Regions from separate parts of the Dyella japonica A8 genome, predicted to be linked through region 3. Evidence: predicted binding sites of a transcription regulator. Region 3 holds the regulator's gene; each other region holds the start of a gene.

Region 1 (2,261 bases), 2.3 Mb from region 3:
CGCAACAGCTTGCCCAGTTCGTCGTTCGCGCCGGTTTCCACGGCTTCGCCCAGGGTGCCGGCGGCGATGCGTTCGGCCACCTGCGTGGCACGGGCCAGGCGCTGCATCAGCGAGCGCATCAGCGCGCCATCCATCACGATAGTGACGATCAACGCCACGCTCAGCAGGACGAGCAGCAGGATCATGCCGTCGCGGTCCGCCGCATGCTGACTCTGCACCTGCTGGTTGCCCTTGGCCAGCGCCGCCTGGAACAGGTTGGCGAAGTCGCTCTGCAGCGGCTCGTACGCGGGCTGCACTTCGGTGGTGAGCTTGAGGCCGGCGATGTCGAACTGGCCCGCATCGAGCAGGGTCAGCGTCTCGTCGATGATGCGGTCGGCGTCCGCGCGGTGCGTGGTGGTGAGCTTCAGCGTCTGCGCCTGTTCGCTGGCGAGGTCGCTGCCCAGCAGGGCTTTCCAGTGGCGTTCGGCGTCGACGCGGTCGGCATGGATGCGCGTGTGTGCGTCCTCCACGGCCGAGGGCAGCTGGGACATCACCGCGTGCACCAGCACCTGCAGGGTGCTGTTGTAGTCGTTCTGCACGCGGCCAAGATCCGCCACCGGGCTGAGCGAGCCTTCGACCAGTCCCTGGATGCGCGTGTCCGCGCGGCGCAACTGCACCACGCCGGCCACGCAGGTGATGGCCAGCAGCGCGAGGATGGCCAGCAGGCGCAGCAGCAGGCGCTGACGCAGCGTCAGTCCGGTGATCCGCTTGGAGAGCTTGAACATGGGGGAATCCGGGGTGAGGGTACTGCAAGAGCTGTCGGCCCACCGCACGGGAACTTTAGCCGGAAAATCAATAAAAACAGTTTTAATTCAAATTGTTACATATGCATCGTGAGGGCGAGGCAATGCAGAAAAGATCGCACGGGAAGATGTCGTCTCCGTGACTTTTGTGCTGCACTTCTCATTCCTTCGGGGAACAAAAAAGCCCCGCCGGTGACGGCGGGGCTTTTCGCTGATCGGGGCGGCGCTCAGCTGGCCGGCAGTTGCTTGGTGCCGAAGATCTTGTCGCCGGCATCGCCGAGGCCAGGCAGGATGTAACCGTGCTCGTTGAGGCGCTCGTCGATGGACGCGGTGTAGATTTCCACGTCCGGATGCGCCGCTTCGATGCGCTGGAGACCCTCCGGCGCAGCGACCAGGAACAGGCCCTTGATGCGCTTGCAGCCGGCGGCCTTGAGCATGTCCACGGTGGCGACCAGCGTGCCAGCGGTGGCGAGCATGGGATCGACGATGATCGCGATGCGCTCGTCCATGCGGCCGGTGAGCTTCTCGTAGTAGGCGATGGGCTTGAGCGTTTCCTCGTCACGCTGCAGGCCGACCACGCTCACCTTGGCCGCGGGGATCATGTCGAGCACGCCCGGCAACATGCCGAGCCCTGCGCGCAGGACCGGCACGATGGTGACCTTCTTGCCCTTGATCTGGTGCACGGTCAGCGGCCCGGCCCAGCCTTCGATGCACTGCTCGACGGTTTGCAGATCCTTGGTGGCCTCGTAGGTGAGCAGCGAGGCGACTTCGGAAGCGAGTTCACGGAACTCCTTGGTGCTGATGCCAGCGCGGCGCATCAGGCCGAGCTTGTGCTGGATCAGGGGGTGGCGGACCTCGACGATCTTCATGGGGAGAACCTGTCTGCTGGGTCGCGCGATTGTCACCCACCCCGCGTGACCGGGGCGAGTGGTTTGTGCAGGTGAAGCTCCTTGTCGATGCGGGCCTGCGCGACAAGGTCCGGATCATGGCTGACCAGCACCAGCGTGCCGCGGTAAGTGGCAAGCGCCTGCTCCAGCAACTGGCGGCTGTCGAGGTCGAGATGGCTGTCGGGCTCATCGAGCAGCAGCAGATCATAGGGTTCGATAGCGCTGTCCAGCGCGAGCAGGGCCAGCTTCACGCGTTCGCCGCCGCTCAGCAGGCCCGCGGGAAGGTCGGCGCGTTCGCCGCGCAGGCCGATGCCGGCGAGGTATTCGCGATAGCGGGTGGGCGTGTGCCCGGGTGAAAGCAGGCGCAGGTTTTCCAGTGCGCTGTGGCTGTCGCGCAACAGGCGATAGTGCTGGTCGATCATCAATCGCCGTTCGCCGCATCGGATGTACCCCGCGCGCAACGGCAGGTCGCCGATGATGGCAGCGAGCAGGCTTGATTTGCCGCTGCCGTTGTCGCCGCCCAGGTAAAGCCGTTCGCCGGGAGCAAGATGAAGGTCGATCGGTTGGTCGTGTCCATGCGGCGGTATCGCGC
Region 2 (2,261 bases), 2.0 Mb from region 3:
GTCCGGCGCATTGAAGAACGGCAGCGTGGTGGAACTGCTGCCGGCGTGGACCCCCAAAGTCGGCGTGGTGCACGCCGTGTTTTCCTCCCGCCGCGGCTTGCTGCCTTCGGTGCGACACCTGATCGACTTCCTGGCGGAACGCCTGGCGGTCGACGAGGACGAAGCAAGCCCAGCGACACCCGCAACGCCCGCCAGCGACGCATGAAGGCAAGTACAAGCATCACCCCCACGAGGACCCATGCATGATCTCCGCCATTTTCCTGATCGACGCCAAGACCAGCCAGACGGAACACCTTGAAGAAGCGCCCGAGCTGCTCGATCGCGATGGCCGCGTGTTTTCGCTCCGCGCCGGGCCGCGCCAGCCGCAGACCACCGATCACACGTGGGATCCGGTCGCCGTCTATGCACCCGACGAGCTGACCGAGGAAGAATTCCAGGACCTCTACTGGGCCAGTCGCGAACGCATACCGGAACTCAACCTCAAGTATTGAGGGCTTGCCGTGGTCGTCGACGAGCCGATGGCTTTGTCAGGCACCGCGAACATGCCGCTCCCTCAAAGCCATCGACGCACACGAAGGCGATACGCGGCGAACTCCACCGGAAAGCGCTGCGACAGCGCACGCTCCTCCGCCCGGATCTGCACGCGGTCAAGGTAGATCGCAAACAGCGGAACGCCGAGCAGGCCCACCGGACTCGCCAGGTACAACGCCAGCGCCAGCAGCTGCATGAGCCGGCCCAGGTACATGGGGTTGCGGCTCCACTGGTAAGCGCCCGTACTCACCATGACCGACGCGGCGCCGGGTGACATGGGGTTCACCGTGGTGCCCTGCCTGACGAAAAGTCGTTTCGCGCTCAGGTCGACGGCCGTGCCAAGCAAGGCCAGCGCAAGGGCTGCGCACGACGCATAACCGTTGGCTGGCCATGCGCGCGTCATGTGTCCCGAACTCATGACCGTCGCCACGGCCATCGTCACGGCGATGACGGGTGGTGGAATCCTCATCGTTCGACTCATCCTTGAATGTTCATCGGGCGGCCCCTTCACCATGATGGCCGGGCTTGCCGCCCCACCATGGGAATGGCATTTCGCCCGGCGCGCAAGAGGCTCGCTGTTGCCTGCTGCAAGGTGCAGCTGTTTCCTTAACTTTCCCGCCCCCGCGCCGATAAGACCTCAGCGCGGAGTAACCAGCTCCGTATCATGGAGCGAACATGTTGGTCCTCATCGGCGCGGTGGTGGTTCTTGGGTGCGTGTTTGGCGGCTTCGTGCTGTCGCACGGGCAGATTCTTGCCTTGTGGCAACCCTATGAACTGATGATCATCGGCGGCGGCGCGCTGGGCGCCTTTCTTTCGGCCAACCCGCCCAAGGTGGTCAAGGGTGCCGTGCAGGATGCCATCGGCCTGCTGAAGGGCCCCAAGTACACGAAGCAGGATTACGTCGACCTGCTGTCGATGCTCTACGACCTGTTCAGCCTGATCCGCAAGGAAGGCCTGCTCGGCGTGGAGGAACACATCGAAGATCCGCAATCCAGCTCGCTGTTCTCCGCTTATCCGCGGCTGCAGCGCGAGCATCACCTGATCGAATTCACCACCGACTGCCTGCGCCTGATGGTGGGAGGCAGCATGAATCCGCACGAGCTGGAACAGCTGCTGGAGGTGGAACTGGAAACGCACCACCACGAAGCCGTGGCGCCGGCGCTGGCAGTGACGAAACTGGCTGATGCGCTGCCCGGCTTCGGCATCGTGGCGGCGGTGCTCGGCATCGTCACCACCATGGGGCAGCTCGACGGCGACACCTCAGCCATCGGCGAACACATCGCTGGCGCGCTGGTGGGCACCTTCCTCGGCATCCTGCTCTGCTACGGCTTCCTCGGCCCGCTCGGCTCGGCGATGGAAAACCGCGTGCAGGAAGATGGCAAGGCGTTCGAATGCGTGAAGGTGGCCCTGCTGGCCAATCTGCGTGGCTACAACCCCAAGGTGGCGGTGGAGTTCGCGCGCAAATCGCTTTCCTCCAATGCGCGGCCGGGCTTCCAGGATCTTGAGGAACACCTCAAGGCGCCGCGCGCCAAGGCGGCGACGTGAGCGATCAGGGCGACCTCGCGCCCATCATCATCCGCCGTGTGAAGAAGCGGGGGCACGGCCACCATGGTGGGGCGTGGAAGGTCGCGTATGCGGACTTCGTCACCGCAATGATGGCCTTCTTCCTCGTGATGTGGCTGATCGGCGCAGGTACGAAGCAGCAGCGCGCGGCCATCTCCGAATACTTC
Region 3 (2,261 bases):
CTTCGCGGTATTCGTTGGCGAACGACTGCGCCTGCGTGGCCAGCACGTGGGCAACGTCGCCTTCGCTCGTGCCCTCGATCACCGCGCTGGCGTTGGCGGCCAGCGTCTCGGCCTGCGGGCGCATGCGCTCGGCGAAGTCGAGCGTGCGGTGCGCGGCCTGCGAGCTCATTTCCAGCACGTCCTGCAGGTGCTTGCGCGCGTCGGCGACGCTGCCCGGCACGCCTTCCTGCGCGAGGTCGCCGCCCAGGCGGCGCACGGCATCGTGCAGGTCGCGGGCCAGCAGGCCCAGGGCGCGGAACAGGCGCTGCTCGCGCTGGCGTACCAGCACGTCGAGCGCCTGTTCGAAGGCAGCACCGTCGGTGCTGTTGAGAAGATCGTGCAGTTCCTGCGGCATCGATTCGCCGGCTAGCAGGGAGACTTGTGCGTTCATGCGTTGGCTCCGCTGGCGGCCAGGCGTTCGAAGATCTTGCTGAGTTTTTCCTGCAGGGTGACGGCGGTGAACGGCTTGACGATGTAACCGTTCACGCCCGCCTGCGCGGCGGCGATGATCTGGTCGCGGTTGTTTTCCGCGGTGACCATGAGCACCGGCATGCCCTTGAGCGAAGGCTCGGCGCGGATGGCGCGCAACAGGTCGATGCCCGTCATGTTGGGCATGTTCCAGTCGGTCACGACCATGTCGAAGGCGTTGTTGCGCAACATGGTCAGCGCGTTCTCGCCGTCGTCGGCTTCCTGGATCAGCGTATTGCTGAAACCGAGCTCGACCAGCAGGTTGCGAACGATGCGCCGCATGGTGGAAAAGTCGTCCACCACGAGGATCTTCATATTCTTGTCCAAACGCTTTCTCCGCTGCGCGTCACTTGGCTAGATGTGGTTGCTGAAACGACTGCTTGTACTGGGCGCCAACCCGATGGCCGCCGCGCTGCGAGAACCGAGAGCCCGTCTCTTCCGCTCCGGCGATCGCGCCCGTGTTACATGCCTTTCGTTCCCTTGCGTTGTTTCGCTGACCTCTCGGCCTGCCCCTCATGCCAACCGCTCATGCGCGCACGCAAGCGCACGATGGCCTGGCCGTGGATCTGGCACACGCGCGACTCCGTCACACCGAGCACCGCGCCAATCTCCTTGAGGTTCAGCTCTTCCTCGTAATACAGGGACATCACCAGCTGCTCGCGTTCCGGCAGACTGCCGATGGCCTCCACCAGCGCCTCGCGCATGCCTTCGTGCTCGACGCTGTCGGCCGGGCTGAGGCTGTCGCCGTCGACCACGTCGAACGCCGCGCCACCGTCCGCGTCGTCCGGCGCGGAGAGGCTGAGCAGGCGCGCGCTCGCGGCATCCGCCAGCACCTGGTGATATTCCTCGGCACCCATGCCCAGTCGCCGCATCACTTCGGCGTCATCGGCATCCGCACCGGTTTCGATTTCAATCTGACGAACGACCTCCGCCATTTCGCGCACTTTTCGATGCACCGACCGTGGGGTCCAGTCGGTGCGCCGCAATTCATCGAGCATCGCGCCACGGATGCGGATACCCGCAAACGTCTCGAAGCTCGCGTTCTTGCCGGTGGTGAAATTGCGGGCAGCCTCCAGCAAACCGATCATGCCGGCCTGAATCAGGTCGCTGACGTCCACGCTGGGCGGCAGGCGACCCATCAGGTGATAGGCGATCCTGCGTACCAGGGGCGCGTGCTGGCGAACCAGTTCGTCGGCACTCTGCCGCTGCAGCTGCAGATATTCGGAAGCCACGCTCATGTCACCACCCCGTCGCTACTGCGGCCTGCCTGCTGAAAAAGGCGATGCGGTCCAGGCCCAGTCGCTCGGGTTCACCCCATGTATCGACCGCACCCGCCAATTGCTTGAATGCCTGCCCCGAACGGCTCGACGGCCACAGATCCACCACCGCGCTCTGGCGGCGGATGGCCTGCTTGAGCCGTTCGTCGTGCGGGACATGCCCCATGAATTCCAGCGCCACGTCCAGGAAGCGGTCGCACACCCGTGCGAGCTTCTGGTGCAACTGCTTGGCCTCGCCCAGGTTGCGCACCATGTTCGCCACCATGCGGAAGCGGCGCACGCCGAAATCGCGGCTCAGCACCTTGAGCAAGGCGTAGGCATCGGTCAGCGAGGCCGGCTCGTCGCACACCACCACCACCACGTCGTCCGCCGCCGCGGCGAACATCGCCACGTTGTCGGACAACCCGGCGGCCGTATCCACCACCAGGTAGTCCGGCGGCGTGATCAGATCGTCGAAGGCACGGATCACCGCCGCGT

Evidence for each region. The regulator FliA, encoded in region 3, starts transcription of late flagellar genes. The targets are predictions, from matches to a motif close to TAAAGTTTNNCNNNCNNNGGCCGATAA.
Region 1: HY57_RS08500 (methyl-accepting chemotaxis protein) is a predicted target of FliA. The motif match lies at 796-822, and genes of this name have one in related genera.
Region 2: motA (flagellar motor stator protein MotA) is a predicted target of FliA. The motif match lies at 1,138-1,164, and genes of this name have one in related genera.

What each region holds. Positions count from the first base shown of each region.
Region 1 is NZ_CP008884.1:2,072,065-2,074,325, forward strand. It holds gene HY57_RS08500 (methyl-accepting chemotaxis protein) at 1-764, opposite strand, end outside; gene upp (uracil phosphoribosyltransferase) at 1,010-1,651, opposite strand; gene HY57_RS08510 (ATP-binding cassette domain-containing protein) at 1,684-2,261, opposite strand, start outside.
Region 2 is NZ_CP008884.1:2,399,995-2,402,255, reverse strand. It holds gene HY57_RS09985 (LysR family transcriptional regulator) at 1-205, shown strand, start outside; gene HY57_RS09980 (hypothetical protein) at 243-491, shown strand; gene HY57_RS09975 (methyltransferase family protein) at 554-1,000, opposite strand; gene motA (flagellar motor stator protein MotA) at 1,207-2,076, shown strand; gene motB (flagellar motor protein MotB) at 2,073-2,261, shown strand, end outside.
Region 3 is NZ_CP008884.1:4,375,387-4,377,647, forward strand. It holds gene HY57_RS18605 (protein phosphatase CheZ) at 1-430, opposite strand, end outside; gene cheY (chemotaxis response regulator CheY) at 427-834, opposite strand; gene HY57_RS18615 (RNA polymerase sigma factor FliA) at 969-1,745, opposite strand; gene HY57_RS18620 (P-loop NTPase) at 1,747-2,261, opposite strand, start outside.